Regions from separate parts of the Streptomyces sp. NPDC090083 genome, predicted to be linked through region 4. Evidence: riboswitches for the same ligand, from Rfam matches in the RefSeq annotation. Region 4 holds a riboswitch; each other region holds the start of a gene.
The links. A riboswitch is a leader RNA that binds a small molecule or an ion and turns the genes downstream of it on or off. The one in region 4 is predicted to bind cyclic di-AMP.

Region 1: linked by a shared signal. The riboswitch ahead of ACIPTO_RS08130 (transglycosylase family protein) and the one ahead of ACIPTO_RS22070 (M23 family metallopeptidase) in region 4 are both predicted to bind cyclic di-AMP.
Region 2: linked by a shared signal. The riboswitch ahead of ACIPTO_RS39335 (transglycosylase SLT domain-containing protein) and the one ahead of ACIPTO_RS22070 (M23 family metallopeptidase) in region 4 are both predicted to bind cyclic di-AMP.
Region 3: linked by a shared signal. The riboswitch ahead of ACIPTO_RS36945 (NlpC/P60 family protein) and the one ahead of ACIPTO_RS22070 (M23 family metallopeptidase) in region 4 are both predicted to bind cyclic di-AMP.

Annotation. Positions count from the first base shown of each region.
Region 1 covers NZ_JBIVED010000002.1:517,340-525,150, forward strand. Annotated here, with positions in the region: gene ACIPTO_RS08115 (hypothetical protein) at 1-524, shown strand, start outside; gene ACIPTO_RS08120 (cytochrome P450) at 521-1,828, shown strand; gene ACIPTO_RS08125 (transglycosylase family protein) at 2,063-3,049, shown strand; cyclic di-AMP (ydaO/yuaA leader) riboswitch at 3,243-3,411, shown strand; gene ACIPTO_RS08130 (transglycosylase family protein) at 3,416-4,117, shown strand; gene eno (phosphopyruvate hydratase) at 4,450-5,736, shown strand; gene ACIPTO_RS08140 (septum formation initiator family protein) at 5,836-6,312, shown strand; gene ACIPTO_RS08145 (DUF501 domain-containing protein) at 6,400-6,954, shown strand; gene ACIPTO_RS08150 (exopolyphosphatase) at 6,951-7,811, shown strand, end outside.
Region 2 covers NZ_JBIVED010000016.1:172,652-180,462, forward strand. Annotated here, with positions in the region: gene ACIPTO_RS39325 (peptide MFS transporter) at 1-418, shown strand, start outside; gene ACIPTO_RS39330 (CocE/NonD family hydrolase) at 436-2,430, shown strand; cyclic di-AMP (ydaO/yuaA leader) riboswitch at 2,662-2,864, shown strand; gene ACIPTO_RS39335 (transglycosylase SLT domain-containing protein) at 2,868-3,341, shown strand; gene ACIPTO_RS39340 (HAD family hydrolase) at 3,419-4,225, opposite strand; gene ACIPTO_RS39345 (LacI family DNA-binding transcriptional regulator) at 4,332-5,348, opposite strand; gene ACIPTO_RS39350 (carbohydrate ABC transporter permease) at 5,345-6,226, opposite strand; gene ACIPTO_RS39355 (sugar ABC transporter permease) at 6,223-7,212, opposite strand; gene ACIPTO_RS39360 (ABC transporter substrate-binding protein) at 7,209-7,811, opposite strand, start outside.
Region 3 covers NZ_JBIVED010000014.1:193,514-201,324, forward strand. Annotated here, with positions in the region: gene ACIPTO_RS36925 (LacI family DNA-binding transcriptional regulator) at 1-365, shown strand, start outside; gene gndA (NADP-dependent phosphogluconate dehydrogenase) at 415-1,884, opposite strand; gene ACIPTO_RS36935 (endonuclease/exonuclease/phosphatase family protein) at 2,072-2,941, shown strand; gene ACIPTO_RS36940 (hypothetical protein) at 2,970-3,431, opposite strand; gene ACIPTO_RS36945 (NlpC/P60 family protein) at 3,635-5,554, opposite strand; cyclic di-AMP (ydaO/yuaA leader) riboswitch at 5,563-5,736, opposite strand; gene ACIPTO_RS36950 (DUF1996 domain-containing protein) at 6,072-7,811, shown strand, end outside.
Region 4 covers NZ_JBIVED010000006.1:33,852-41,662, reverse strand. Annotated here, with positions in the region: gene ACIPTO_RS22075 (PP2C family protein-serine/threonine phosphatase) at 1-922, shown strand, start outside; cyclic di-AMP (ydaO/yuaA leader) riboswitch at 1,137-1,293, shown strand; gene ACIPTO_RS22070 (M23 family metallopeptidase) at 1,305-2,315, shown strand; gene ACIPTO_RS22065 (aldo/keto reductase) at 2,391-3,335, shown strand; gene ACIPTO_RS22060 (PrsW family intramembrane metalloprotease) at 3,348-4,640, opposite strand; gene trmB (tRNA (guanosine(46)-N7)-methyltransferase TrmB) at 4,690-5,487, opposite strand; gene lhgO (L-2-hydroxyglutarate oxidase) at 5,633-6,895, opposite strand; gene ACIPTO_RS22045 (MFS transporter) at 7,057-7,811, opposite strand, start outside.

The DNA.
Region 1 (7,811 bases), on a different contig from region 4:
CTCATTGCCTGGGGGATCTCCTTCTGGCTGACGGTGACGCCGACGGGGCGGACGACTGCTATCTGACGGCTGAGCAACAGGGGTACGCCGGGGCCGCCAGAAGCGCGGGGGTGTACCACCTGCTGGCCAACGCGCCTGAGATCGCTCGTGTTTGGCTGGAGCGGGCGGCGGCAGCAGGCGACGATGCGGCCGCAGGGCTGCTGCTCGACATGGAGGGTGAGACAGAGGGTTTGGCCAGTGCCGAAGGCTATTTCTCGGTCTCTGACACCTACCCGTTGGACAACACCCACCATGGCGTCGTGCTGGAAAAGCTGGGACGTCTGGACGAAGCTCGCAAGGACTACGAAAAGGGCTACGCGGCCGACGACCCCTACGCCGCCTACCGCCTCGCCGTCCTCCTCGAAGAACAGGGTGACGGCGAAGAGGCCGGTGTCTGGTACCGCAAGGCCGCCGTCATGGGACACCCCGCCGCCCGGAAGGCCGTGGCCGGGCGCCCCGGTGCCCCGGATACCGTCAAGGAGTGACAGACCAGCCGCACCCCCACCACCCCGCCCCCGAACTCTTCACCTGGGAGTTCGCCACCGACCCTTACCCCGCCTACGCCTGGCTCCGTGAGCACGAGCCGGTGCACAGGACGCGGCTGCCCAGCGGGGTGGAGGCCTGGCTGGTCACCCGTTACGCCGATGCCAGGCAGGCGCTCGCCGACCCCCGGCTCTCCAAGAACCCCGCGCACCACGACGAACCGGCGCACGCCAAGGGCAAGACCGGTATCCCCGGGGAGCGCAAGGCCGAGCTGATGACGCATCTGCTCAACATCGACCCGCCGGACCACACACGGCTGCGACGGCTGGTCAGCAAGGCGTTCACGCCCCGCCGGGTGGCCGAATTCGCGCCCAGGGTGCAGGAGTTGACGGACGACCTGATCGACCGGTTCGCCGCGGACGGCTCCGCCGATCTCATCCACGACTTCGCGTTCCCGCTTCCCATTTACGCCATCTGCGATCTCCTCGGCGTGCCCCGCGAGGACCAGGACGACTTCCGTGACTGGGCGGGCATGATGATCCGTCACGGCGGTGGCCCGCGCGGCGGAGTGGCCCGGTCCGTCAAGAAGATGCGCGCCTACCTCGCCGACCTCATCCACCGCAAGCGCGAGGACCTCGCCGACTTCCCCGACTCCGACTCCGCCCCCTCCGAAGACCTCCTCTCCGGTCTCATCCGTGCCTCCGACCAGGGCGAGCACCTCACCGAGAACGAGGCCGCGGCGATGGCCTTCATCCTGTTGTTCGCCGGGTTCGAGACGACGGTCAACCTCATCGGCAACGGCACCTACGCACTCCTCACCCACCCCGAGCAGCGCGCTCTCCTGGAGAAGTCCCTGGCGGCGGGGGAGCGGGGCCTCCTGGAGACCGGTGTGGAGGAACTCCTGCGCTACGACGGCCCGGTGGAGCTGGCCACCTGGCGGTTCGCCACCCGGCCGCTCACCCTCGGCGGGAAGGACATCGCGGCCGGCGACCCGGTGCTGGTCGTGCTCGCCGCCGCGGACCGCGATCCCGAGCGGTTCGCCGACCCGGACGTCCTCGATCTCGGACGGCGTGACAATCAACACCTCGGCTACGGCCACGGCATCCACTACTGCCTCGGCGCCCCGCTCGCCCGCCTGGAGGGGCAGACCGCGTTGGCCACCCTCCTCACCCGCCTCCCGGACCTCCAACTCGCGGGAGATCCAGCCGACTTGCGCTGGCGCGGCGGCCTCATCATGCGCGGACTGCGCACGCTGCCGGTGGAGTTCACCCCGGAGCGCTCCCGAACGGCCGGCCGGACCGCGTGACCCCCTCTCGGACCCGGCCCGCCGCCCCGTCGTCCGGCCCCCTCAACCCCCTGATCCCGCCCGCTAAACCCGAAAGTGACACTTCTTCAACTCTGTGATCTTCACGTGATCTCCGTGGCATTAACTTGTGACAAGTGATCGACTGTGGATACGTTCACCTACCAGCGCGGCGACCTGTTCGAGCTCGACCCCCTCCGCCGCGCGGTCCCCCGCTGTCACGCGAAAGGTCTCCGCATGCTCTCCGGGAACGGTCGTCACCGTCGCCCCCGCCAGGCTCCGGCTCTCCTCGTCGCGGCCGGGGTGACCGGCTCCGCCATCGCGATCCCGCTGCTCGGCGCCGCCTCCGCGAACGCGGCCGACGGCACCACCTGGGACAAGGTGGCCAACTGCGAGAGCGGCGGCTCCTGGAGCGAGAACAGTGGCAACGCCTACTACGGCGGCCTGCAGATGTCCCTGGACGACTGGGACAAGTACGGCGGCCTCGCGTACGCCCCGAGCCCCGACCTGGCCAGCCGCTCCCAGCAGATAGCCGTCGCCGAGAAGATCCTCGACGCCGAGGGCACCACCCCCTGGCTCACCTGTGCGCTGCTCTCCGGTCTCACCGCGGACTCGGGTTCGACGGACGTCGACACGGGTGTCGCGAGCGACTCCCCGTCGGCCGGTGCGACGGACTCCGGCGGCGACTCCGACTCCTCCGATTCCTCGGGCACTTCCGCTTCGTCCGGGTTGTCCGACTCGGGCACCACGGATTCGTCGGCCGCGGGTTCTTCGGGTTCCTCGGGTTCGTCCGACTCCTCGGCGAGCCCCTCGCCCACCGCGACGGACAAGTCGAACAACCCCGCCAAGTCCGACAAGTCCGCCAGCCCTTCGAAGAGTGGCGACCCGGTCGAGGCCTCTCCAAAACTCGACGAATCGGACAACTCGGCCCAGGCGGCGAGCAAGTCGAGCCTCGTCGACACCGGCGCGCTCGACGGCACGGGCAACGCGGCCGAGCAGCAGACCGTCGGGAAGCACCGCGGGGCGAGCGCCGAGGAGAGCGTGACGCCGCAGACGTACACCGTCCGCGCCGGCGACTCCCTCGCGTCCATCGCCGACTCCCTTGGCCTCGACGGCGGATGGCGTGCGCTGTACGCCGAGAACAGGAAGCTGATCGGCGCCGACCCGACCCGGATCGCCGCCGGTCAGACGCTGGACGTCGGGGCGGAAACGGGCGGAAAGTAGCAGGAAAACAGCGGGAGTTCACGTCACGCTTCGCGGCGAATGTCCGGTTTGGTGAAAGTGTGGGATGAGTCTCAGAAGCCCTGATCGTCTTTGAAATCCCGCGGATTCTCTGTCTACGGTCAAGGCCGCTCGTCACCACGAGCCCCGGCTGCCGCACACGCCGAGTCCTGCCAGCGGCCTCCGGGAACAGTCGTCGCGTCAAGCGCCGTAGGCAGGAGCGGGGGACCCAAGGTAAGTGCCGGGCCCGGCAGTTGATGCCGGGTGCGGCTTGGGGTGAAGTCGTGCGCCGGGAGGCGCGCGGCCGGGCAACTCACACGGCCCGAACCCGACAGCTCACCTCGCAGGCGTCGGTGAGGGGATCTCCGCATGCTGTTTTCCAGCAAGGGCAAGCACCGTCGTCCTTCCAAGGCCACCCGTGTCGCCACGCTCGCCGGTGTCACCGGTGTCGCCATCGCCGCCCCGCTGATGGCGAGCGGCAGCGCCTCCGCCGCCACCGCCTCCGAGTGGGACGCGGTCGCCCAGTGCGAGTCCGGCGGCAACTGGTCCATCAACACCGGCAACGGCTACTACGGCGGTATCCAGTTCTCCGCCTCGACGTGGGCCGCGTACGGCGGCACCGCCTACGCCTCCACCGCGAACCTGGCCACCAAGGCCCAGCAGATAGCCATCGGCGAGAAGGTCCTCGCGGCCCAGGGCAAGGGCGCCTGGCCCACCTGCGGCACCGGCCTGTCGAGCGCCACCTACTCGGGCGGCAGCTCCTCCGGCTCCAGCAGCTCGAACAGCGGCAGCTCGTCGAGCGGCAGCTCCACCAGCGAGCGCTCCAGCAGTGACACGACCGCCTCCCGCTCCGCCGAGCGCCCGGCGGCCAAGAAGACCGTCACCACCCCGACCGGCAAGAAGGTCAAGAAGGGCGACGGCGAGTACAAGGTCGTCAAGGGCGACACCCTCAGCTCCATCGCCGAGAAGCACAAGGTGAAGGGCGGCTGGCAGCAGCTGTTCAAGCTGAACAAGGACATCATCGACGACGCCGACGTCATCTTCCCGGGCCAGCAGCTCCACCTGAAGTGACCTACGCGGCTCGTAGCCGAACCACAGTCCCCTCACAGCCGTGGTGTCCATCATGAAGACCCCGTGAGGGTCACCCCCGTCCCCCACGGGCTCCCCGCCCCGGTGCGTGTTCCCCCGTACGCACCGGGGCGGGGCTTTTTCACGTCCCCGGCGGGCCGTGCCCGGCCGGCCGCCCGCCGCTTGCCGGGACTTTTTGTTCCGTTCGGAAACAATTTACTCTCGGTTCTGTCCATCAGGCGGCCGACCGGATGGCCAATCGCCCGGAGCCGGTTAGGCTCGTCTCGCAGAGCCGCTGCGGTACTGCCGTAGCCGCGTCAGATCCCAAGAAGGAGATGCTCGTGCCGTCCATCGACGTCGTCGTAGCCCGGGAAATCCTGGACTCCCGAGGCAACCCCACGGTCGAGGTCGAGGTCGGCCTCGACGACGGCAGCACGGGTCGTGCCGCCGTTCCGTCCGGCGCCTCCACGGGTGCCTTCGAAGCCATCGAGCTGCGTGACGGCGACCCCAACCGCTACGGCGGCAAGGGTGTCGAGAAGGCCGTCCTCGCCGTCATCGAGCAGATCGGCCCGGAGCTGGTCGGCTACGACGCCACCGAGCAGCGCCTGATCGACCAGGCCATGTTCGACCTGGACGCCACCGACAACAAGGGCTCGCTCGGCGCCAACGCCATCCTCGGCGTCTCCCTCGCCGTCGCGCACGCCGCGTCCGAGGCCAGCGACCTCCCCCTCTTCCGCTACCTCGGCGGTCCGAACGCGCACCTGCTGCCCGTTCCGATGATGAACATCCTGAACGGCGGCTCGCACGCCGACTCGAACGTGGACATCCAGGAGTTCATGATCGCCCCGATCGGCGCGGAGTCCTTCTCCGAGGCGCTGCGCTGGGGCGCCGAGGTCTACCACACCCTCAAGAAGGTGCTGAAGACCAAGGGCCTGTCCACCGGCCTCGGCGACGAGGGCGGCTTCGCCCCGAACCTGGAGTCCAACCGCGCCGCCCTCGACCTCATCATCGAGGCCATCAAGCAGGCCGGTTACGTCCCCGGCGAGCAGATCGCGCTCGCGCTCGACGTCGCCGCGTCCGAGTTCTACAAGGACGGCACGTACGAGTTCGAGGGCAAGTCCCGCTCGGCCGCCGAGATGACCGAGTACTACGAGGAGCTCGTCTCCGCGTACCCGCTCGTCTCCATCGAGGACCCGCTGTACGAGGACGACTGGGCCGGCTGGAAGGTCATCACCGACCGCATCGGCGAGAAGGTCCAGATCGTCGGCGACGACCTCTTCGTCACCAACCCCGAGCGCCTCGCCCGCGGCATCGAGGAGGGCACCGCCAACGCCCTGCTCGTCAAGGTGAACCAGATCGGCTCGCTGACCGAGACGCTGGACGCCGTCGAGATGGCCCAGCGCAACGGCTTCAAGTGCATGATGTCCCACCGCTCCGGCGAGACCGAGGACGTCACCATCGCCGACCTCGCCGTCGCGGTGAACTGCGGCCAGATCAAGACCGGCGCCCCGGCCCGCTCGGACCGCGTCGCCAAGTACAACCAGCTCCTGCGCATCGAGGAGATCCTCGACGACGCGGCCGAGTACGCGGGCCGCAGCGCCTTCCCGCGCTTCAAGGGCTGAACCAACCCGGGCTAAGCCTTAGCCAGTCGTCCGTACGTCCCCGCACCCGGTCCCGTACCGTGTGCGGGGACGTACGCACGTATGAAGGGGAGGCGGGACATGGCCGTGAAGGACCGGGACCGGTTCTCCACCGCGACCAGGCTCAAGCTGCTCGGCGAGCAGACGGCGGCCCGTGTCTACCGTTCCCAGACCAAGCGGCAGGCCCGCCGCTCCCGGCTCACCGGCCGGGCGGCCCTCCTCGCCCTGGTCCTGTGCTCCCTGATCGTGGCGCTGGCGTACCCGATAAGGCAGTACGTCTCCCAGCGCGCCGAGATCTCCGATCTGCAGCGGCAGCAGGACCAGGCCCGGCAGCGCGTCGAGCAGCTGCGCGACCTCAAGGCACGCTGGCAGGACGACTCGTACGCGGAGCAGCAGATCCGGCAGCGGCTGCACTACGTGATGCCCGGTGAGACCGGTTACATCGTGATCGACCCGGACGCGGCCAAGCAGTCGCGCGCCGAGCTGGGGGCGGCCGACCGTCCCTGGTACGCGAACGTGTGGGACGGCGTCGACAAGTCCGACGCGTCCGACCGGTGAGCACCGCCAGTCAGTGCCACCCGTGAGTACCACCCGTGAGCACCACCAGCGAGAACTGACCCAGAGAAAGACGTCCTGAAGACAGTCATGGAAACGCCCCCGCCGCCCACCCCGCGCACCGAGCCCACCGACGCCGACGTCGAGGCCTTCAAGCAGCAGCTCGGGCGTCCGCCGCGCGGGCTGCGCGCGATCGCGCACCGCTGCCCGTGCGGTCAGCCGGACGTGGTGGAGACGGCCCCCCGCCTCCCCGACGGCACCCCCTTCCCGACCACGTACTACCTCACGTGCCCGCGTGCCGCCTCGGCGATCGGCACCCTGGAGGCGAACGGCGTGATGAAGGAGATGACGGCCCGTCTGGAGACGGACCCCGAACTCGCCGCCGCGTACCGCGCCGCGCACGAGGACTACATCGCGCGCCGCGACGCCATCGAGGTCCTGGAGGGCTTCCCGAGCGCGGGCGGCATGCCGGACCGGGTGAAGTGCCTGCACGTGCTGGTCGGCCACTCCCTGGCCGCGGGCCCGGGCGTCAACCCGCTCGGCGACGAGGCCCTCGCGATGCTCCCCCAGTGGTGGGCCAAGGGCCCGTGCGTGAGCATGCCCGCCGAGGAGCCCGCCGACGCGAAGGAGGAGGGCGACCAGTGACCCGGGTCGCCGCCATCGACTGCGGTACGAACTCGATCCGCCTCCTCGTCGCCGACGTGAACCCCGGGACCGGTGAACTCGTCGACCTGGACCGGCGGATGACGATCGTCCGGCTCGGCCAGGGCGTGGACAAGACCGGCCGGCTGGCCCCCGAGGCGCTGGAGCGCACGTTCGCGGCCTGCCGTGACTACGCGGCGATCATCAAGGAACTCGGCGCCGAACGCCTCCGCTTCGTCGCCACGTCGGCCTCCCGCGACGCCTCCAACCGCGACGACTTCGTCCGCGGGGTGATGGACATCCTCGGCGTCGAACCCGAGGTGATCTCCGGCGACGAGGAGGCGGCACTCTCCTTCACCGGCGCGACCAGGGAACTGAGCGGCCGTGACGATCTCGCCCGGCCCTACCTGGTGGTGGACATCGGCGGCGGCTCGACGGAGTTCGTGGTCGGCGACGACGCCGTCCGCGCGGGCCGCTCCGTGAACATCGGCTGCGTCCGCATGACCGAGCGTCACCTGGTCCGCGACGGCAAGGTCACCGACCCGCCGACCCCGGAGCAGATCGCGGCGATGCGCGCGGACATCGAGGCCGCCCTCGACCTCGCCGGGGAGACGGTCCCGCTCCGCGAGGCCCGCACCCTGGTCGGCCTGGCCGGTTCGGTCACCACGGTCTCGGCCATCGCCCAGAACCTCCCCGAGTACGACACGGACGCCATCCACCACTCCCGCGTCCCCTACGACCGGGTCCGCGAGATCACGGAGTCCCTCCTCCGCTCCACCCACGCCGAACGCGCCGCGATCCCCTCCATGCACCCCGGCCGCGTCGACGTCATCGGCGCGGGTGCCCTCGTACTCCTCTCG
Region 2 (7,811 bases), on a different contig from region 4:
GGGCCGCCGCCAGCCGCACGCCTCCAACAAGATCGCGATCGGCGTCGTGCTCGGCGGTCTGTCCTTCCTGCTGATGGTCCTGCCGACCAGCGGGCACAGCGGCGACGCCTACCGCATGTCGGCCTGGTGGATCGTCGGCTCGTACTTCCTGCTCGGCCTCGGCGACATCCTCCTGGAGACCTCCGGCATGTCGGCCACCACCAAGCTCGCCCCGGCCGCCTTCTCCAGCCAGACCATGTCCCTCTGGTTCCTGTCCCTCGCCCTCGCCAACGGCATCCAGGCCCAGACCGTGAAGCTCTACGACGACGTCTCCAAGCCGGCCTACTTCGGCGTCAACGGCGCCATCGCGGTGGCCGCCGGCCTCGCCGTGATGGCCGCCGCGCCCTGGCTGCGCCGCACCATGCACCCGGTCCACTGAAGCTGCGGGGTCCCCACATGCGCATCCGTACGTCCTTCCCCCACGAGACGACCCACGAGGACATCCGCATCCCGATGCCCGACGGGACCCGGCTCTACGCGCGCGTGTGGCGCCCGGTGACGGACGAGCCGGTCCCCGCGCTGCTCGAATACCTCCCCTACCGCCTGACCGACTGGACCGCGCCCCGCGACGCCCAGCGCCACCCCTGGTACGCGGGCCACGGCTACGCCTCCGTCCGCGTCGACGTGCGCGGGCACGGCAACAGCGAGGGCCTGCCCGGCGACGAGTACGACGCGCGGGAACTCGCCGACGGCGTCGAGGTCGTCAACTGGCTTGCCGCACAGCCCTGGTGCACCGGCAGGGTCGGCATGTTCGGCATCTCCTGGGGCGGCTTCAACTCCCTCCAGATCGCCGCCCTCGCCCCCGAACCCCTCAAGGCGATCGTCACCGTCTGCTCGACCGACGACCGCTACGACAACGACGTGCACTACATGGGCGGTTCGGCCCTCGCGGTCGACCTGCACGCCTGGGCGGCCACCATGCTCGCCTTCGTCGCCCGCCCGCCGGACCCCCAGTACGCGGGGCCGGCCTGGCGGGACCTGTGGCTGGAGCGCCTCGAACGGATCGACCCGTTCATCCACACCTGGCTCGCCCACCAACTCCGCGACGACTACTGGAAGCACGGCAGCGTCTGCGAGGACTACGGCGCGATCGACGCGGCCGTCCTCGCGGTCGGCGGCTGGCACGACCCGTACCGCGACACGGTCCTCCGGCTCGTCGCACATCTCCCGCCGGACCGCGTGCGCGGCCTGATCGGCCCCTGGTCGCACCAGTACCCCGACCGCGGCCTGCCGCCCGGCCCCGCGATCGGCTTCCTCCAGGAGACCCTCCGCTGGTGGGACCAGCACCTCAAGGGCATCGACACGGGCGTCATGACGGACCCCGTCCTGCGGGCCTACGTCAGCGACTCCCACCCACCGGCCACGGTCTACGACACCCTCCCGGGCCGTTGGGTCGGCGAACCCGCGTGGCCCTCGCCGCACGTGAAGACGACGACCTACGGCCTCCGGGGCGCCCCCGCGGTCGTCCGCTCGCCCATGCACACCGGGGTCGACGCGGGCCGGTTCTTCCCCTTCGGGAACGACGCCGACCTGCCGCCGGACCAGCGGGACGAGGACGCGCGGTCGGCGTGCTTCGAGTTCGAGGTGCCGGCCGAGACCTGGGTGCTGGGGCGGCCGAGGGTGCGGCTGCGGCTGACCTGCGAGGTGCCGCGCGGGCAGGTGGTCGCCCGGCTCTGCGACGTCGCCCCCGACGGCTCCTCGACCCTGGTCACCCGGGGTGTGCTCAACCTGTCGGCGCGGCACGGGCGGGACCGGGCGGTGCCGTGGACGCCGGGTACCGCCGAGGACGTCACCTTCGAGCTGAACGGCATCGGGCACGCGTTCCCGCCCGGTCACCGGATCCGGCTCGCGGTGTCGTCGGCGTACTGGCCGTGGATCTGGCCGCAGCCGGAGTCCGCGGCGGGCTTCACGCTGGACCCCGAGGGCAGTGCGCTCGAACTCCCGGTGCGGGAGCAGGAGTTGACGGAGACCGTGCACTTCGAGGAACCGGAGGAGGCGGAGCCGCTCGGGGTCAACTACCCGGCCACGCTGGACGAACCGCGGCCCGAGCGGCTGGTCGTGCGGGATGTGGCGAAGGGCGAGTGGCGGCTCGAAGTGGACCCCCGGTACGGCGGTACGCGCGTGTATCCGGACGGGCTGGAGTTCACCGAGGACGCGGTGGAGGCGTACACGATCGACGCGTCCGATCCGCTGTCCGCGCGCACCCGCTCGGAGTGGTCGATCCGGCTGCACCGGCCGGAGCTGGGCTGGGACACGAGGGTGCGGACCCGGTCGGAGATCACGTGCGACGAAACGGACTTTCTCACCTCGAATGAGGTCATCTGCACCGAGGGCGAAGAAGTGATCTTCCATCGCACGTGGGAGAAAAGGATTCCGAGAACTGCCAGTTGAGGTTGAATGCCCGATTTGCCGTTCTTCACCTCGCCGTGAGTTGGGTCACGCGTTTCTGTGCGCGGCCTGTGTCCCGGCCTGCCCGCGTTTCTCCTTGCGGCGATGGACAGTTGACCCTTGGCTCACGCAAAGGATCAAGTGCCCCATACGCCTCAGACCAAGGTCAATAGGGGTGAGGTGTGATTCCGCCACTTGTTCCGGACATGTGCTCTCGCATAGTTTCCCGGCCTGTCGAGCGGAACGCCGAATCCTGCCGCCGCCCGGCATCCCAGTCACGAACTTCTCGCACGGCAGGAGCGGGGGAACCAGGTAAGTCGCCGGACCGGTCACGCGACCGGGACGGCTAGGGGTTAAGCCACGTCCGCAAGGGCGCGGCCGGGCACCTCCCAGCCCGAACCCGACAGCTCACCTCGCAGGCGACGGAGAGGAACCTCGTCATGCCTGCAACCGCTCAGTCCCGCCGTGCCCGCCTCGTCCGCCGCGTCGTCGTCGCCGGCACCGGTGCGGCGATCCTGGCCCTGCCGATCGTCGGCGCCACCACCGCGTCCGCGGCCACCACGTCGACCACCTCCACCACGGTCGCCGGGTACCCCAACACCCTCGACGGCTGGATCCGCGAGTCCCTCGCGATCATGGCGCAGAAGGGGATTCCGGGTACGTACAACGGGATCTACCGCAACGTGATCCGTGAGTCGTCCGGCAACCAGTACGCGATCAACAACTGGGACTCCAACGCGGCGGCCGGCACGCCGTCGAAGGGTCTGCTCCAGGTGATCGACCCGACGTTCAACGCGTACCACGTGGCCGGGACGTCGTTCGACCCGTACGACCCGGTCGCGAACATCACGGCCGCGTGCAACTACGCCGCGGCGGTCTACGGCTCCATCGACAACGTGTACGGCGCCTACTAGGACCGTCGGGCCGGCCACGGCGGGTCGTCGTCACAGCCCCGCGCCCCTGAACGTGCCCCTGCGGGGCCGTTCAGGGCTCAGCCGAGCAGTCTTTCCAGCACCACCGCGATGCCGTCGTCCTCGTTCGAGGACGTCACCTCGTCGGCCACCGCCTTGAGTTCGGGGTGGGCGTTGGCCATGGCCACTCCGTGGGCCGCCCAGTCGAACATCGGGATGTCGTTCGGCATGTCGCCGAAGGCGATGGTGTCGGCGGGGCTCAGGCCCAGGTGCCGGGCGGCCAGGGCCAGGCCCGTCGCCTTGGTGATGCCGAGTGGCTGGAGTTCGACGGTGCCGGGTCCTGACATGGTGACCGACGCCAGGGAACCCACCACCGAGCGGGCCGTGGCCGCCAACTCGTCGTCCGCCAGGTCCGGGTGACGGAGCAGCACCTTGCTGATGGGTTCGCACCAGAGGTCGTCCCGCCGGCCCACCCGCACCGCGGGGAGCGTGGGGTGCGGCATCAGATAGCCGGGCTCGATGAGCGTGAGGCCGTCGACGCCGTCCTGGTCGACCGCCGCGTACACCTGGCCCACTTCCGCCTCGATCTTGCCGAGCGCCGTCTCCGCCAACTCCCGGTCCAGGGTGACCGACCAGAGCAGACGGTCCGCGCCGGCGTCGTACAACTGCGCGCCCTGTCCGCACACCGCGAGGCCCTTGGAGCCGAGGTCGTCGAGGAGGGGCCGCACCCTCGGCGCGGGCCGGCCGGTGACGACGAGATGCCGGGCGCCGGCCGCCGCCACCCGCGCGAGCACGGCGAGGGACCGGTCGGAGAGCGTGTCGTCGCCGCGCAGCAGCGTCCCGTCCAGGTCGGTGGCGATCAGTGCATATGCGAGGGGTGCGGCCATGATCAGAGAATACGGATGGAAAGCCCCACCGACTCGACACGAACCGGACGGCTGCTGCCTTCACATGCGTTAACCCGAGTTCCGGTTGGTTTGACAATTACGACCGTTATGCCGAGTCCCGTACCACCAGTTCCGTAGGCAGAATCACGCCGGACGTGTCCTCGCCGGCGATCTGGGCCAGGAGCATGCGGACCATCTCGGCGCTGATGCGGTCGTAGGGCTGGCGCATGGTCGTGAGGGCCGGGGTGATGGAGGTGGCCGCGGCCGAGTCGTCGAAGCCTCCGACAGCGATGTCGTCCGGGACCGAACGGCCGGATTTCTGGAGGGTGTCGACCACTCCGAGGGCCATCAGGTCGGACGCCACGAAGACCGCGTCGATGTCCGGGGCCCGGGCGAGGAGACACCGTGCCGCCGCCTCGCCGCCCGCGCGGCGGTAGTCGCCCTCCACCACGAGGGCCGGGTCGTGCGGCAGGCCCGCTTCGGTGAGGACGTCCCGGTAGCCCGCCAGCCGGTCGGGGCCGCCGGGGGCGTCCAGCGGGCCGGTGACCATGGCGATGCGGCGGCGGCCCCGCGCGATGAGGTGGCGGACCATCTCCTGGGCGCCGTCGCGGTCGGCCGCCGCCACGTAGCTGTACCTGGAGGCCGTGCCCAGGGGTTTGCCGCAGGCCACCAACGGGATGCCCGCGGACCGGAGTTCGGCCGCCACCGGGTCGCCGCTGTGGTTGGAGACGAGGAGGACGCCGTCGACGTGGCCCGAGGTGATGTACCGCGTGAGGCGGCGGCGGTCGTCCTTCGACGAGGCCAGCATCAGCAGCAGCGGGATGTCGTGGCGGGCCAGGTGTTCGGTGCAACCCCGCAGCAGGACATTGAAGTTGGGGTCCTCGAAGAACTTCTCCTGCGGCTCGGTGAGGAGGAACGCCACCGAGTCCGACCGGCCGGTGCTCAGCGAGCGGGCGTGCCGGTTGACGACGTAGCCCGTCTTCCTGATCGCCGTCTCCACCGCGGTGCGGGCGGCCGGTGAGACGTAGTGGCCGCCGTTCAGGAACCGGGAGACGGTGCCCCGGGAGACCCCTGCCTCCCGGGCCACGTCGTGGATGGTGGGGGGTTTGCGCCTCACGCTCACGCCTTGACCGAACCGCTCAGCAGGTCCAGTGACCAGAAGCGCTGGATCACCAGGAACAGCGCGATCAGGGGGAGGATCGCGAGGAAACAGCCCATGATGACCAGGGTGTAGAGCGCGGGTTGGGAGGCGCCCTGGTTGAGCAGGGTGTAAAGGCCCAGCGTGAGCGGGAACTTGCTGTCGTCCGCGAGCATCACGTACGGCAGCAGGAAGTTGTTCCAGATGCCGACGAACTGGAACAGGAACACCGTGATGAGCCCGGGCATCATCATCGGCACCGCGATCCGCGAGAAGATCCGCCACTCGCTCGCGCCGTCCATGCGGGCGGCTTCGAGGAGTTCGCCCGGGACGGAGGCGGCCGCGTAGATGCGGACGAGGTAGACGCCGTACGGGGAGAGGATCGACGGGAGGAGCATCGACCAGTAGGAGTCGGCCAGGCCGAGCTTCGACAGCAGGAGGTACTGCGGGACGGTCAGCACGATGCTCGGGACGAGGACGCCGGCCAGCATCAGCTTGAAGACGAACTCCCGTCCCCTGAAGGCGAATCGGCCGAGCGCGTAGCCGCCGGCGGCCGAGACCGCGGCGGACAGGAGGGCGCCGCCGCCCGCGTAGAACAGGGAGTTGACCATCCACTGCCAGTAGATGCCGTCCCGGTACGAGCTGAGCTGCTTGAGGTTGTCGGCGAAGCCGGTGCCGGGCGCGAAGGTGAACGTGGAGAAGAGTTCGCCGCGGCCCTTGCTGGCGGCGATGACCACCCAGACCACGGGGATCAGGCAGTACAGCGAGCCGAGGATCAGCACGAGGGTGGGCACCCACGCGGTGCGCCTGCGCCGGGCGGGGCCCGGGCGGGCGTCGGTGGCGGTGAGGGTGAGGGGGGTCATGCCCGGTCCTCCCGGGTGTAGCGGTCGGAGACGCGCAGCAGCGTGAAGGAGAGCGCGAAGGTCGCCAGGGCCAGCACCACGGCGGTGGCGGAGGCGCCGTAGATGTCCGACCTGAGGAAGGCCGCGTCGTAGATGGCCATCAGCGGACTCCAGGAGCTGGAGAGGCCGTTGGTCAGCGGCTTGAGGGCCATGGGCTCGGTGAAGACCTGGAGGGTGGCGATGACCGAGAAGAAGAACGTGAGCACGAGGGACGGCATCACGATCGGGATCTTGATCCGCAGGGCGATCTTCAGGTCGGAGGCGCCGTCGATGCGGGCGGCCTCGTAGATCTCCTGCGGGATCGAGCGCAGCGCGGTGTAGATGACGATCATGTTGAAGCCGGTGCCGCCCCACACCGCGATGTTCGCGAAGGAGAGGTACAGGTTGCCGCCGTCGAACAGGTCGGGCTGCGGGAGTCCGAACTCGCGGAGCAGGTAGTAGAAGGGGCTGACCGTCGGCAGGTAGAGGAAGCCCCACATCAGGGCGGCGATGATGCCGGGGACGGCGTACGGCAGGAAGATCGCGAGGCGGGCGAACGTGGCGCTGCGGGCCCGCGGGGTGTCCAGCATCAGCGCGAAGACCAGGGCCAGGCCGAGCATCGTGGGGATGACGATCAGGCCGTAGCCGAAGGCGCGCAGGACGCTGTGGCCGAACTCGGAGTCCTCGAAGACGGCGGTGTAGTTGCCGATGCCGTTCCAGACCTGCCGGCGGGCGCCCTTGCCGAGGCCGATGCCCTTGACCTGGACCTTGTGGAGACTGAGCCACACCGCGTACCCGATCGGCACGACGGTGAAGGCGGCGAACAGGAGCACGGCCGGTACGAGGAACCAGTACGGCGCGCTGCGGCCACGACGGCGGACGCGGTGGGGGCGGACGGGTGTGGCGGTGCCGTCCGCCAAGGGCCCGGCCGTCGTGCGGTCGGAGCCCTTGAGCGGAGTGGCGGTCATGCCTCGGTCACCTTGAAGCCCTGCTTCTTCATGTCGCTGAAGGTCTTCGCCTGCATGGTGGCCAGCGCGGTGTCGAACTGCGCGGCCTTCTTCGCCTTGGCGGCGGTGCCGAACGCGTCGCTGAAGGTGTCGTAGGCGACCTGGACGTTCGGACCCCAGGCGGAGGCCGCCGTGGTGGCGGCGATCTTGGCGGCCGTGTCGTAGAAGTCGGTCTGGTTCGGGAAGAACTCGGGGGTGGTGAGGACCGAGCCGGACTGGCCCTTGGTGGCCGCCGGGTAGATGCCGGCCTCCTTGACCAGGGCGGCGAGCGCCTCGGGGTCGGTGTTCAGCCAGTTGGCGAACTTGGTCGCCGCGTCGGCGTGCTTCGAGTCGGTGGAGACGCCGGTGGAGGAGCCGCCCCAGCTGCCGGTGACGTCCTCGCCCGCGCTCCACTGCGGCAGCGGGGCCATGCGCCACTTGCCCTTGGTGTCGGGGGCCGAGCTGACCAGCACTCCGGGCGCCCACACGGCGGAGACCCAGGCGAGGTGGGTGCCCTTGTTCAGCGCGTTGTTCCAAGCCGGCGTGTACATCGGCTGGTTGTCGATCACTCCCTCCTGGAC
Region 3 (7,811 bases), on a different contig from region 4:
CGGTCGTGCGCGGCGACTGGTCGGCGGAGTCCGGCTATCGCGTGGGCCTGGAACTCGCCCAACAGGCCGACTGCACGGCCGTGTTCGCGGCCAACGACCAGATGGCGCTGGGCCTGCTGCGCGCGCTGCACGAGCGCGGCCGGCGCATCCCCGAGGACGTCAGCGTGATCGGCTTCGACGACATCCCCGAGGCCGGGTCCTTCCTGCCGCCCCTCACCACCGTCCACCAGGACTTCGCCGAGGTCGGACGGCTGTGCGTGGAGGGTGTCCTGCGGCGGATGCGGCAGCGGAGCGAGGAACACGGCACCACGCTCGTGCCCACGAAGCTCGTCATACGCGACAGCACGGCACCGCCCCTCGCATAGGCGGAAGGGCCCTCCCACGCGCGCGGGAGGGCCCTTCTCAGCGGGTCGCTCAGGCCGTCGTCTCCGGGCGGCCGGGGCGGGACCAGTGCGTGTGGAACGTGCCCGTGCGGTCCGTGCGGCCGTAGGTGTGCGCGCCGAAGAAGTCGCGCTGGCCCTGGAGCAGGGCCGCCGGCAGCCGGTCGGCGCGCAGCGTGTCGTAGTGGGACAGCGCGGCGGAGAACGCCGGGACCGGAATCCCGCGGCGCGCCGCCGAGGCGACGACCTCGCGCCACGGGACCTGCGCGTCGCCGATCTCCCCGGCGAAGCTCTCCTCGCTCAGCAGGCTGACCAGCCCCGGGTCCGCCGTGTACGCGGCGCGGATCCGGTCAAGGAAGGAGGCGCGGATGATACAGCCGCCGCGCCAGATCCCGGCGACCGCCGCGAGGTCGATCGACCAGTCGAACTCGACCGCCGCGTCCTGGATCATCTTCCAGCCCTGGTCGTAGGCGATCACCTTCGAGGCGTACAGGGCCTGCTCGACCTGGGCCGTGAAGCGGTCGGCCTCGGTGCGGCTCAGCGGGGGAGTCGTGCCGCCGGGCAGCCCTCGGTAGGCCGCGCGCAGGGAGCCCTGGCTGGAGGAGGCGCGGGCGAAGGTGGCCTGCGCGATGGCGGTGACCGGCGAACCCAGTTCCAGCGCGGTCTGCACGGTCCAGCGGCCGGTGCCCTTCTGCCCGGCCGCGTCGGTGACGATGTCGACGAACGCCTTGCCGGTCTCCGCGTCGGTGTGGGCGAGGACCTCGGCGGTGATCTCGATCAGATAGGAACCGAGCCGCCCCTCGTTCCAGCGCCGGAAGATCTCCGCTATCTCGGCCGGGGCGTAGCCGCCGACCTGCCGCAGCAGGTCGTACGCCTCGGCGATGAGCTGCATGTCGGCGTACTCGATGCCGTTGTGCACCATCTTGACGAAGTGCCCGGCGCCGTCCGTCCCGATGTGCGTGGAACACGGCTCGCCGTCGACCTTCGCGCTCACGGACTCGAACATCGGGCCGAGCACGGCGTACGACTCCGCCGAACCGCCGGGCATGATCGACGGCCCGTTCAGCGCACCCTCCTCGCCGCCGGAGACACCGGCGCCGACGAAGTGCAGGCCCTTGTCGCGCAGGGCGGCCTCGCGGCGTCGGGTGTCGGCGAAGTGGGCGTTGCCGCCGTCGATGATCATGTCGCCGGGCTCCATCAGCTCGGCGAACTCGTCGATCACGGCGTCGGTGGCGGGACCGGCCTGCACCATGATCATCAGGCGGCGGGGCTTCTCCAGCGCGGCCACGAACTCGCGCGCGGTCTCGGCCGGGACGAAGGCTCCCTCGCCGCCGTACTCCTTCATCAACTCGTGGGTCCGGTGCGGCGACCGGTTGTGGACGGCGACCGTGTAGCCGTTGCGGGCGAAGTTGCGCGCGAGGTTGCGGCCCATCACGCCGAGGCCGGTGACGCCGATCTGGGCGGTTCCGTCGGCGGCGGGGTCGTGCGGTGCTGATGCGTTCATGGGGTGCCTGTTCTCCGAGTCGGTGACGTGGCGGGTCGGCGCTGGGCGCCCATGACCGCAGGTACGTGTGTGATCGCGAAATGACTCGACGTACGGGCCACGGATTCGTCATTCGTTCCGCGGCACCTCACTGACCGGCACCACCGGGCCGGCCCGGCGGGCGGCCTCCGTACAATGCGGCCTGACTATGGGTGACTCACTGGTGCGGTGTGCGACGTTCAACGTGCTGCACGGTCGGCCGATCGGCCCGGACGGCCGTCCGACGGCCGTGCTCCCCGGCGATCTCCCGGCTTCCCTCGCCGCGGCCGTCGCGTCCCTGGACGCCGACGTCGTGGCGCTCCAGGAGATCGACCGGCTCCAGGAACGGTCGGGCGGCGTCGACCAGGCGGCGGTCGCCGCAGCGGCGATGGACGCGCGCGACTGGCGCTACGCGACGGCCCTGCACTGCCGCTCCGTACCCGGCCGGGGCTGGGTCCTGGACCCGGACGAGCCCGGGATGCGGGTCTACGGCCCCGAGGCCCGCCAGCCCCAAGTCCCCTCGCACGGCGTCGCGTTGCTGTCCCGGCTCCCGGTCCGCGAGTGGCACGCCCTACGACTCCCGGCGGCCCCCTTCGGCATGCCGCTGCGGGTGGCCGGGCGCGCCGCCCCGGTGCTGGCCCGGGACCAGGCGCGGGCCGCGCTGGCCGCCGTACTGGAAGGGCCGCACGGCCCGTTCACCGTCGTGGCCGTGCATCTCTCGTTCGTACCGGGGTGGAACATCGGGCAACTGCGCTCCGTGCGCCGCTGGATCGCCGGACTGCCCCGGCCCCAGCTGGTGATGGGCGACTTCAACCTGATCGGCGCACTGCCCCGGGTCACGCTCAACGTGTCCGCGCGGCGCGGCCGGAGCGGCTGGCGGTCCGCGGCGCGACAGGCGACCTTTCCCTCGCACCGCCCGCTCGTCCAGCTCGACCACATCCTGCTGAACGGGCTCGGCGAGGACGCCGCAGGCGGGGTGCGGGCACCCAGGACGGCGATATCGGATCACCGGCCGCTGGTGGTGGAGCTGTCCCTCTGAGGCCCGTGCGCCCTGCGAGTCCGGTGCGTCAGTTCCACAGGGGGTAGGTCACGACGTGCGCGAACTTGTCCGGCCGTGCCGCCGTGTACGTCAGGCTGATCTGGCCGTACTGCTGCACCTGGGGGTGCCGCTTCCAGGTCTGCGGGGTGTCGAGGCGGACGACGACCGGGTACGAGTGGAACGTGCCCGCCGCGCAGTAGGGGACGCAGTCGTTCACCATGTTGACGCCCGTGGCCGTCGCGGAGGTGTCGTTCCAGGACGTCCAGTGCAGCGATGTGAGGCGGCTGTTGCCGTCCCCGCACGCGAGCGTGAAGTCGGTGGGGCGCACCTCGGGATGCCACAGGCAGTCGACGAGCACGGGGCCCCGGAACGGCCGGTGGGCGGCCACCGGCTCCGTCCGCACCGACGCCGCGGCCGAGCTGCCGACGGCCGGTGCCAGCAGCGCGGCGGCACACAGCGTGACGACTCCGACCATGGTGTGTTTGTACATGTCCGCTCCCGGCCGCCTGTTCGTCCTCGTCGCCCCGTACTCGTAGCGGCGGTGGACCCGCCCGCCGAGGCACACGATCTCGTCTCCCTGTCGACGCTACGACCGTGTCGGCGGTTCCACCACTCGTACGGACCAACGACACGCCAGTACGAGAGTGGCGGGGCGGGCGCGATCGGGGCCGGGAACGCCCGGCCCCGGGCGGATCAGGCGGGCCGCACGGCGCCCCGGATGGCGGCCGAACCGGCGTAGAAGATCGACTCCTCGCGGATCGGCGTACCCGGGCTCGGTGCGTGGATCATCAGGCCGTTGCCGGTGTACAGGCCGACGTGGTCGACGCTGTCGTGAAAGAACAGCAGGTCGCCCGGATGGATGTCGGTGAGCGGGACGAGCGTGCCGGCGCTCGACTGGTCCTGCGCGGAGCGCGGCAGGTGGACGCCCGCGGCCTTCCAGGCGGCCTGGGTGAGGCTGGAGCAGTCGTACGCGTCGGGTCCGGCCGCGCCCCACAGGCAGGGCCTGCCGATCTGGGCGCGGGCGAAGGCGAGCGCCGTGGCGGTCTTGCTCTGCGTGCCCGCGTCCGGTGCGACGGGCACGGGCGCGGCGACCGTCGGGCTCATGGCCGGAGCCTCCGGGAGGATGATCTCCGGGGTCATGGCCGGAACGGCGGCCGCGGTGACCTCGGGCGCGAGGAGCGGGGCCGCGGCGAAGGAGACCTCGGCGGCGGGCGGGATCGGCTGCCACTCCTGCTGCGGAGGACGCCAGTCCTGCGGGGGCGTCGGGTACGCGGCCGGCTGCTCCGGGATCAGGGGCAACTGGCCGGTCGACCAGAGCTGTTGCTCGGGCATGGCGGGCATCTGCGGCGCGGACCAGGCCTGTTGCTCGGGCGCCATGGGCGTCTGCCCGGTGGGCCAGGGTGCTTCCGGGGCGGTCACGATCGGCGTCTGGCCGGTCGACCACGTCGGCTGCGGCGCGGCCACGACGGGCATCTGGCCTGTGGCCCACGGCTGTTGCTCGGGTGCGACGGGCATCTGGCCGGTGGGCGCGGCTTGTTGTTGGGACACGACCGGCATCTGCCCTGTGGAGGCGGCCTGTTGCTGGGCCACGATCGGCATCTGCCCGGTGGACCAGGTCTGTTGCTGGGGTATGGCGGGCAACTGGCCCGTGGACCAGAGCTGCTGCTGCTCGGCCACCATCGGCATCTGACCGCTGGACCAGGGGGTCTCCGGAGCGGCGACGATCGGCATCTGGCCGGTCGACCACGTCGGCTGCTCGGGGATCACCGGTGTCTGCCCGGTCGACCAAGTCGGCTCAGGGGCAGGCCAGTTGGACTCGGCGGCGGGGGGCCAGGTGGCCAGCGCGGGGGCGGCCGGTTCGGCGCGCGGCGCGGCGATGGACGGGAGCAGATTCAGGTCCGCGGTGAGCGGGTCGAACGCCGGTGCCGGTGCCGGGGCGAACTGCTGCGGCTGGGGCTGCGTGAAGGTCGGTGCGGGTGTCATCTCGACGGCGGGCACGGCCGGCAGGTCCAGCATGGTCGGCTGAGGCAGCTGCGGAGCCTGCGGCATCTGCGGCACCTGGGCCTGAGGCGCCTGTGCCTGGGGCGCTTGAGGCGCCTGCGGAGCGGCGGGCAGCAGCTCGGCGACCGGCCGGGCGGTGGACTCGGCGACGGGCGCGGCGAGTTGCCGGCCGGCGATGCCCGGTCCCGGTACGGAGGTTCCCGCGGTCAGCTCGGCGACGGCACGTCCGGACTGCGCTTCGGGTGCCCGCCCGCGGCCGTCGCCCTCGGGGCGTCGCTCGGACCGCTCGGAACGGGCCGCCGCCGGACGGGCCGGATTCCTGCCGGGCGGCAGGATCGCCGGTACGGTCGGGCCGACTTTGGCCCGCGCCCGGTCGAACAGCTGCCGGGTGGCGGCGTCGAGGGCGGGGTCGGAAGGACGTGAAGCGCCGGACCGGGGTTCGACCCGCTTGCGCGGACCTCCGGACATCGCACGGGTGGCGTTGTAGTTCCCGGTGGCCGTCTCGGCCCTGTCGTAAAGGGAGTTGATCCGCCGCTGGACTTCGTCACGGCTGGGTCGGTCGTCCACGGTGGGGCCACTGCCTCCGGTGCGCGTACTTCGTTCTGCCGGCATGGCAGACGTGCTCCTTCCGTAACGCGCTTACCGGGTTAGCTGTCGGGTTCGGGCGGTCGATCACGGAAGGTGTGCCCTACGGCCCTTGCCCAGAAGGGCAGTTGGGCCGATTCACCCCAAGTCGGTTGGGTCCCCGGCTCCGGCTGTCGCGAGCGACGCACCGGATTCAACGCGAGCCGCGCGGCCCGGCGCTGATCGCCGGTGTTGGTCGTACGGCCTGGGCGTCAACCTAGCCAACGTGTGTGCCTCGTGTGAAGGTTGAAGCGCGATATGTCCGATACGTATTTGTGACCTTTACCTCCTCCTGGGCGGGACGAGGGCTCCTGGGCCCACCGCGCAGGGAGCTCCATAAGAGGTCGCTATGAATTTTTGGGACGGTTGAACACACCGGGACGCGGTTGCGTATTGGTGCGGGGGATTTCCATGCCGGGACGAGCCGGGCCGACCGATACGTGTAGGAGCAACTTCCTTGGCACGCAACACGCGCAGACGCCCCACGGGCGCACGACGCGCGACGATGGCAGCAGTCGCCCTGATGCTGGGCGGCGGAGGACTGGTGGCGGCGAACGTCTACGCGTCGGCGTCCGAGGGCTGGGGCGGTGACACGACCAAGCAAGCCTCTCCCGACGCGGCATCGGACGGTGCGACGATCGACTGCCCGGACGTCGGGACCCAGTTGACGACGGTGCCCGACGCGGCGAAGACCGAGGTCGACAACCAACTCGCGCTTCTGGACCAGCAGATAACCGAGGCGTACCAGAAGCTCAAGGACTCCACCGAGTCCATCCGCCAGGACGCCTCCTTCGCCGACAACGCGATCATGAATCCGCTGAAGGAGAAGCGGTCCGCGACGATCGCCCGGATCAACGACGCCATCGCGCGCGTCGGCGACCGTCCGGAGGGACTCGACGCGCTCGCCGGCTGCACGCTGATCGCGCCCACGAAGTCCGACGACCAGAGCGGCGACGGCAACGGCGACGGCAGCGGTGACGCCACCGGCAGCGCGGGCGACCAGAGCGGTCAGCCCGGTCAGGGCCAGCAGGGCAACCAGCAGTCCACCAACGGGCCCGTCGCCTCGGACTACGCGGACATCACCTCCGTACAGCCCAACGTGAACGCGGCGCAGGACCAGGCCGACGCCTCCCGCGGCACGTTCGTCACCGCCTGCGGGGTGAACGAGAACGGTCTGTTCAACTCCGACAACGTGATCGTCGCTCCCGGAGTGACCAACGGCGCTCACCACTTCCACGACTACGTGGGCAACCAGTCCAACAACGCGTTCGCCAGCGACGACGACCTGGCGAAGGCGAAGACGAGCTGCGAGAACCAGGGCGACAGGTCCACGTACTACTGGCCCGTGCTGCGCCTCCAGAACGGCAAGCAGGAGCGCGACGCCGACAAGCCCGGCGGCGGCACCGAGGGCAACTCCGGTCAGATCGTCACGGCCAAGGCGGCCACGCTGACGTTCGTGGGCAACCCGAAGAGCAAGGTCGTCGCGATGCCGCGCCTGCTGCGCATCATCACCGGTGACGCCAAGGCCTTCGTGAACGGTCCGGCCAACGCCAACGCCTCCTGGAGCTGCACCGGGTTCGAGGACCGGCAGCTCAAGGACAAGTACCCGCTGTGCCCGTCCGGCAGTGACGTGGTGCGCACCTTCAAGTTCCAGAGCTGCTGGGACGGCCGCAACATCGACAGCGCCAACCACCGCACCCACGTGGCCTTCGAGGCCGCCGACGGCACCTGCCCCGACGGTTTCGAGGCCATCCCCCAGCTGGTCCAGCGGATCGTCTACGACGTGAAGGCGCCGAGCCTCCAGGACGGCGGGAAGACGACTCCGCTGTTCGCGGTGGACTCGTTCCCCGAGCAGCAGCACAAGCCCGTCACCGACCACGGCGACTTCATCAACGTCTTCGACGAGGGCCTGATGAAGGACATGGTCAACTGCATCAACAACGGCGAGAAGTGCGGCGCCGGCACGGGCAACGACCCCGGAGGCTCGGGCAACGGCAACGGCAACGGCAACGGCGGTGGCGGTGGCTCGGGCTCCGGTGAACCGCAGGAGTCCCCGACGGCCACCGACAGCGCCCAGCCGACGGCCTCCGCCACCGCGTCCGACGAGCCCGCCGGGAACGGCGGCAACGGCGGTAACGCCGGGAATGGTGGCAACGGCGGGAACGGCGGAAAGGGCGACGACGGAGGGAAGGGTGACAACGGCGGCCAGGCCACCGCGGATCCCGCGACCAGCGCGCCCGACGAC
Region 4 (7,811 bases):
CATCGGCCTCGCGTCCGTCGCCGTCGTCCTCGCCGTCCACATCCGGCTCGGCATCGTCCACGACACCGACGCGGTGACCGAGACGGCCACCGTGGCGACGGTCGCCGTCCTCGCCGTCCTCATCAACCTCCTGGTCCGCCGCAGCAGCGAACAGCTCGCCTCCGCGCGCGAGATCGCCGAGGCCGCCCAGCGGGCCGTGCTGCCCCAACCGGCCGAGCGGATCGGCGGGTTCGAGATCGCGGCCCGCTACGAGGCGGCGCAGGAGGGCGCGTTCATCGGCGGCGACCTGTACGCGGTGCAGGACACCCCGCACGGCGTACGGCTGGTCGTCGGCGACGTGCGGGGCAAGGGCATGGGCGCGGTCGCCGCCGTCGCCGTGGTCATCGGGGCGTTCCGGGAGGCCGCCGAGCAGGAGGCGACCCTGGAGGCGGTCGCGCAGCGGCTGGAGCGGGCGCTCGCGCGGGAGGGCACCCGGCGCGACGGGCTCGACGCGTTCGAGGGGTTCACCACGGCCATCCTCGCCGAACTCCCGCACGGCGACGGCGTCGTACGGATCGTCGACCGGGGGCACCCGCCGCCGCTGCTCCTCCACGTGGACGGCACCGTCGGCACGTTGCAGGTCCGGGAGCCCGCACTGCCCCTGGGGATGGGCGAGTTGGGGGTGTGGCCCGACCGTGCCGAGGAGTTCGCGTTCCCGGGCGGGGCCACCCTCCTCGTGCACACCGACGGGCTGTCCGAGGCGCGGGACTCCCGAGGGGACTTCTACGACCCGGCGGCACGGCTGGCCGGGCGGACCTTCCGGAGCCCCGAGGCGCTGCTCGGCATCCTCGCCAGGGAGGTGCGGCGGTACTCCGGGGGCTGGATGACGGACGACATGGCGATGATCGCCGTACGGCATCCCCGGTCCCGTCACCAGGTGTGACCGGGCGGGAGCCCTCCGCATAACAACTGACATACCGTCAATAGCTGTGGGAATTCTGAGACTTGGCCAACTCGCCCGTTTTTCGCCGGTGGTGGGCCGTTCGTCCAGCAAGGAAAGGTTAATGATCAAGCCGAACAGCTTGGAAACGGGTGCCCGTGTCTATTAACGTTCGATAACGCAGCGCGGTCGTCCCGGCCGTCACAAGAGACGGCTCCGTGCGCACGCGCCGAATCCCGCAAGGGAACCGGGGAACCACCACTTGGGGTGAATCGCTCGTCGACCGTCGTGGAGACACGTCCGGTTTACGCGCGTAGGAGACCTTCCTGCTCCGAACCCGTCAGCTAACCCGGTAGGCGAGAAGGAAGGAAAGGAGCACGCCCACGTGGCGTCAAACCAGGCTGCCCCTGAAGCCCCTGTCGTCTACGGCGGTTACCGCCCCGACGAGGGCCCCTGGGAGGAGTGGAATCCCAGCGCGGAGACCGTCTCCCCCAACCGCGGCAAGCACCGTGTCGCGAAGCAGCGTGGTGGCGGAGGATTCGCCCGCAGCTCCACCGTCCTGGGCGTCGGTGTCATAGCCGCCGTCAGCGCGGGCGGCATGGCCAGCGCCAACACCGGCAAGCCGCCGGTCTCCATCTCCCTGCCCGACCTGCCCTCGGTGGGCCACCTGCTCGACGACTCGTCCAGCAGCACCCCCAAGGGTTCCGCGACCGCGCTCAGCAGCGTCGGCGTGACCACCACCGAGACCGCCAAGGGCACCTCGGACGCGGGCGAACTGCTCCGCAACCGGATCATGGCCCAGGCCGAGTCGCAGCAGGTGCAGGTCGACGGCCGCTCGCAGGCCGCCGCCGAGGCCGCCGTCGCCAAGCAGAACGTCGACGCCGCGGCCAAGGCCGAGCAGGCCGCCGCCAAGCAGGCCGCCGCGGCGAAGCAGGCCGCGGAGGACGCCGCCGAGAAGAAGGCCGAGGCCGCGAAGCTCGCCGCGCTGGCCAAGCAGTACACGCTGCCGGTCGCCTCGTACACGATCACCGGGACCTTCGGCCAGGCCGGCTCGATGTGGTCCTCCGGGTACCACACGGGTCTCGACTTCGCCGCGCCCACCGGCACGCTGATCAAGGCCATCCACAGTGGCACGATCACCGAGGCGGGCTGGGCCGGGTCCTACGGGTACCGCACGATCCTCACCCTCGACGACGGCACCGAGCTGTGGTTCTGCCACCAGTCCTCGATCAACGTCAGCGTCGGGCAGAAGGTCTCCACCGGCGAGGTCATCGGCCGCGTGGGCGCCACCGGCAACGTCACCGGGCCGCACCTCCACCTGGAGGTGCACGTCAACGGTGCAGCGACCGCGAGCGACCCGGCGCCCTGGCTGCGCAGCAAGGGCCTCAACCCCTGACCGGCCCCTGAATCGACACCGTCCGCCCGCGTCGTGCCGGAATATCCGGTTCCGGCGCGGGCGTTGACGTCGAGCATGACTTCTCTTCGCAAGCTGGGCCGGTCCGACCTGGAGATCTTCCCGCTGAACCTCGGCGGCAACGTGTTCGGCTGGACCGCCGACGAGGCGGCCTCCTTCGCCGTGCTCGACGCCTACACGGCCGCCGGAGGCAACTTCGTCGACACCGCCGACTCGTACACGGCGTGGATCGAGGGCAACAAGGGCGGTGAGTCCGAGACCGTCATCGGCAAGTGGCTCAAGGCCCGCGGCAACCGCTCCGACGTCGTCATCGCCACCAAGGTCAGCCAGCACCCCGAGTACCCGGGCCTGTCCGCCGCCAACATCAAGGCCGCGGCCGACGCCTCGCTGCGCCGCCTGGGCACCGACTACATCGACCTGTACTACCCGCACTTCGACAAGGAGGAGGTGCCGGTCGAGGAGATCGTCGGCGCGCTCGACGACCTGGTGAAGGCGGGCAAGGTGCGGCACATCGCCGCCTCCAACATCTCGCCCGAGCGCCTCCAGGCCGCCCTCGACTTCTCCGACCGCGAGGGCCTGGCACGCTACGTCGCCGTCCAGCCCCACTACAACCTCGTCTCCCGCGACACCTACGAGGGCGAACTCCGGGACGTCGCTGCACGCGGCGGACTGTCGGCCCTCCCGTACTTCTCGCTGGCGGCCGGCTTCCTCACCGGCAAGTACCGGGCCGGTACGACGGTCGACAGCCCGCGGGCCGGACGCGCCGCGCAGTACCTCGCGTCGGAGCGCGGCCAGCAGGTGCTGACCGCCCTCGACGAGGTCGCCCAGGCGCACGACGCCCCGGTCGCCACCGTGGCCCTCGCCTGGCTCGCCGCGCAGCCCACGGTCGCGGCCCCGATCGCCTCCGCCCGCACGGTCGAACAGCTCCCCGCGCTGCTCGGCGCGGCCGAACTGACGCTGACGGAACCGGAGATCGCCCGCCTCACGCAGGCATCGGCGTAACCGCCCCTGGAGCTACGACCGGTACGGGTTGTACAGGGCGGTCCCGTACGACCCGTACACCGGCGGCCACGGCGGTACCAGCACCGGTACCGGGGGCGCCGTGCGGCGGGCCGCGTAGTCCAGGGCGGGACGCGCCACCTCCCGGCGCAGCCACAGCTCGTGCAGCAACTCCCTTTCCCGTACGGCGAAATCGGGGCCGACGCGGCCCCGGCGCGCCCGGTGCCGCAGAAACGCCAGGGTGGTCGCGCGGGCCTCGTACCGGGCCACCGAGCGGGCCGCCTGGCGGCCGAGGTGGTGGTGGGCGTACGCGCGGGCCAGCCGGCGGGCCTTCATCGAGCCGAGCACGAAGGGTTCGGACGGGGGCAGCCAGCCCGCGTGCACATAGACGGGCAACTCCTCGCGCACACTGCGGAGTTCACGCTGCCGGGTCCACACCGCGAGCCAGGTCAGCAGGCCGAACACGGGCACCATGAAGAGGCCGTAGACCTCGAAGAAGCCGTACTGGCCGAACGTCGAGGAGCCGTTCCAGACCGCGTGCATGCCCATCGCGAGGAGGAGGCCGGTCAGCGCGGCCAGCACGCGGCGGACGGGGCGGCGGCCGGGGGAGAGGGCGGCGATGCCGAAGCCGATGCCGGTGAGCACCGTGAACAGGGGGTGCGCGAAGGGGGACATGACGATGCGCACGAAGAAGGTCGCCGCGGTGACGGAGGTGAAGCCGCTGTCGCCGGTGAGCTGGTCGGTGCCGAAGGCGGTGCCCAGGTAGAGGATGTTCTCGGTGAACGCGAAGCCGGTGGCGGTGACCCCGGCGATCACCATCCCGTCGACGATCCCGGTGAAGTCCCGTCTGCGGAACAGGAAGACGAGCAGGACGGCCGCCGCCTTCGCGGACTCCTCCACGATCGGTGCTATCACCGTCGCGCCGAGGGTGTCCGCGCTCGTCGGGTCCGCGGTGTTCGTCGCTATCCATCTGGTCGCGAAGCTGTTGGCGACGATGGCGATGAGCGCCGCGGCGCAGGCGCCCCACGCGAAGGAGAAGAGCAGGGTGCGCCAGGGCCCGGGGTCGACCAGGTCCAGCCAGCGGAAGGCGCCGAGGAGCAGGGGCACGGGCAGTACGGCGAGCCCGAGACCCACCAGGAACCCCTCCGTACCGGTCTGTTGGCGGACCAGCGCCAGGATGACGAGCCCGGAGAGGGTGAGCAGGGTGATCAGCGCGACGTGCCGGACCCAGTTCCGCTGCCACCAGGGGCCGCGCGGCACGGGGGCGGGGCGGCCGGGGTGTGGGGGGAGGGGCACAAACGTGGCCACGGCATCGACCCTAACGAGGTAAGGGCACGGCCCGCGATGGAGCCTGGCGTCAGCGCTGGTCGTCGTGGGGTACGCGACGGAAGACCAGATCGTTCACGACATGTCCCTTGTCCAGTCCCTGGCCCTCGAAACGGGTCAGCGGCCGGAAGTCCGGACGGGGCGCAAAACCGCCGTCGGGTTGGCTGTTCTCGAAGTCCGGGTGCGCGTCGAGCACGTCGAGCATCTGCTCCGCGTACGGCTCCCAGTCCGTCGCGCAGTGCACGGTGGCCCCCGGCTTCAGGCGGGTCGCGGCGAGGGTGAGGAACTCCGGCTGGATCAGGCGGCGCTTGTGGTGGCGCTTCTTGGGCCACGGGTCCGGGAAGTACACGCGCAGGCCGTCGAGGGAGTCCGGGGCGAGCATCTCGCGGAGCAGGATGATCGCGTCGCCGTTCGCGACCCGGATGTTGGTGAGGCCGTGGTGGTCGGCCAGGCCCAGGAGGTTGCCCTGGCCCGGGGTGTGGACGTCGGCGGCGAGGATGTTCGTCGCGGGGGCGTCGGCCGCCATCTGGGCGGTGGCCTCGCCCATGCCGAAGCCGATCTCCAGCATGACCGGGTTGTCGTTTCCGAACAGCTCGGGGAGGTCGAGGGTGCGGTGGCCGTCGATGTCCAGGCCCCACGTGTGCCACAGGCGTTCCAGGGCGTCGGCCTGGCCGGTGGTCACGCGGCTTCTGCGGGGCTGGAAGCTTCGGATGCGTCGCTCGTAGTGGGAGCCGGCGGGGTCCGGCGCGGGGCCGCCGGGGAAACGGGGTTCGCCCTTGGGGCGGGTGCGCGGCGCCGGCTGGGCGGGGGTGTTGGGGGTGTCAGACACAATGCGGTGATTTTACTGGGGTCGCGCGGGGGCGTGTGCGTGGCTGGTGCTGTGGGGCGGGTGCGAGCCTGCCGGGGCTGGTCGCGCAGTTCCTCGCGCCCCTTGGGCGGGTGGTCCGGGCCGGGGGTGGAGGGGCGGAGGGGCTCTAGCCGGGTTGGAGTTCCGGGTGGAGGGCTGCCAGGGCTCGGCGGGCCACCTCTCTGCCGATGGGGAGGGACGCCGTCGCCGCGGGGCTGGGGGCGTTGAGGACGTGGACGGCCCGGGGGGTCTCCTTGATCAGGAAGTCGTCCGCGAGGGTGCCGTCGCGGAGGACCGCCTGGGCGCGGACGCCCGCCGGCGCGGGGGTCAGGTCGGCCGGGGTCATCGCCGGGAGGAGGCGTTGCACCGCTCTCGTGAACGCGGCCTTGGAGAGGGAGCGGTGCAGCTCGCCGGCGCCGTAGCGCCAGTGGGCGCGGGCCATCTTCCACGACCCCGGCCAGGCCGCCGTGGTGGCGAGCTCCCGGGGGCGGACGACTCCCCAGTCGTAGCCCTCGCGGGCCAGCGCCGGGACCGCGTTCGGGCCCAGGTGGACCGTGTCGTCGATGCCGCGGGTGAGGTGGACGCCGAGGAACGGGAAGGCCGGGTCGGGGACCGGGTAGACCAGGCCGCGGACCAGCTCGGGGCGGGTCAGGGTGTAGTACTCGCCGCGGAACGGGACGATCCGCATGCCGGGGTCGTCACCGGTCAGGCGGGCCACCTCGTCGCAGTGCAGGCCCGCGCAGTTCACCAGGACCCGTGCGCGGACCACGTCACCGCCGGACGCGGTCACCGTACGGACGGCGACCCCGCGCTCCGGGCGGCGGTCGATGTGGGCGACCCGCGCGCCGTAGCGGATCTCCGCGCCGGAGGCCTCGGCCAGCCGGCGGGCGACCTCGCCGTAGTCGCAGATCCCCGTGGTGCCGACGTGTATGGCCGCCAGGCCGCGCACCTCCGGCTCGTACTCGGCGATCTGGGCGGCGCCCAGCTCCCGCACCGGAATGCCGTTCTCCCGGCCGCGCTGCACGAGGGCATGCAGCCTGGGCAGCTCGGCCCGCTCCGTGGCCACGATCAGCTTCCCGGTCACGGCGTGGGGCACCCCGTACTCCGCGCAGAACGCCACCATCTCGGCGGCGCCCCGCACCGCGTACCGCGCCTTGAGCGATCCGGGGCGGTAGTAGATCCCGCTGTGGATCACCCCGCTGTTGCGGCCCGTCTGATGCCGGGCGGGCCCTGCCTCCTTCTCCAGCACGGTGACCCGGGTCCCGGGCGCGGCACGCGTGATCGCGTACGCCGTCGACAGCCCGACAATCCCGCCACCCACCACGAGCACGTCACAGTCGAACCCGACCCCAGCCCGCACGTGCACCACCTCCCGGCTTCGATAGTGCACTGCACCACTGACAATGCCTTCAAACCCCGGGAGGACCCGTTGCCCTGAGGGGCGCGGGGCGGTGACAGGCGCGGCTCCGCCGCGTAGGCGCGACAAGCCACGACGGCGCCGCGCTCACAAGACGACACAAGCCGGGCGGATCCTCAGGCGGGCGTCATTCCTCAGGCGGGCGCCATCAGCAGCGGCCGGGCCCGCTCCCGCAGCTCGACCACCCGCGGCTCGTCGCCGTACGGCTCCAGCCGGTGCAGGAGATCCTTCACGTACTCGGTGGTCCGGGCGGACGAGATGCGCCCGGCGACCTCCACCGCCCGCACTCCCTGCTCGCACGCGGCGTCGAGGTTCCCCGACTCCAGCTCGGCCACCGCGGACACCACCAGCCGCAGCCCGTGCGACCGCACGAACTCCTCCGTCGGCTTCGACAGCGCCTGCTCGGTGAAGCGGCGGACCTGCCGGGGCGCCTTGAGGTCCCGGTAGCACTCGGCGGCGTCGGCGGCGAACCGGTCGTAGGAGTAGAAGCCGAGCCAGGACGGGTCGTTGTCGCCGTCCCGTGCCCGCTCCAGCCATCCCTCGGCCGCCTTCAGCGCCGCGCCCGCCGCCTGCGCGTCCCCCGCCTTCGCGTGGGACCTCGCCTCGACCAGCCGGAAGAAGCTCATGGTGCGGGCGGTCGCGAGGCCGCGGTTGCGCTCCAGGGCGGCCTGCGCGAGGTCGACGCCCTCGTCGCCGAAGCCGCGGTAGGTGGCCTGGAGCGACATCGACGCCAGCACATAGCCGCCGAGGGGGACGTCCGCCGCCGCGCGGGCGAGGCGCAGCGCCTGGATGTAGTACCGCTGTGCCGCCTCCTGTTGGCCGGTGTCGAAGGCCATCCACCCGGCGAGGCGGGTGAGTTCGGCGCTCGCGCCGAAGAGGGCTCTGCCGA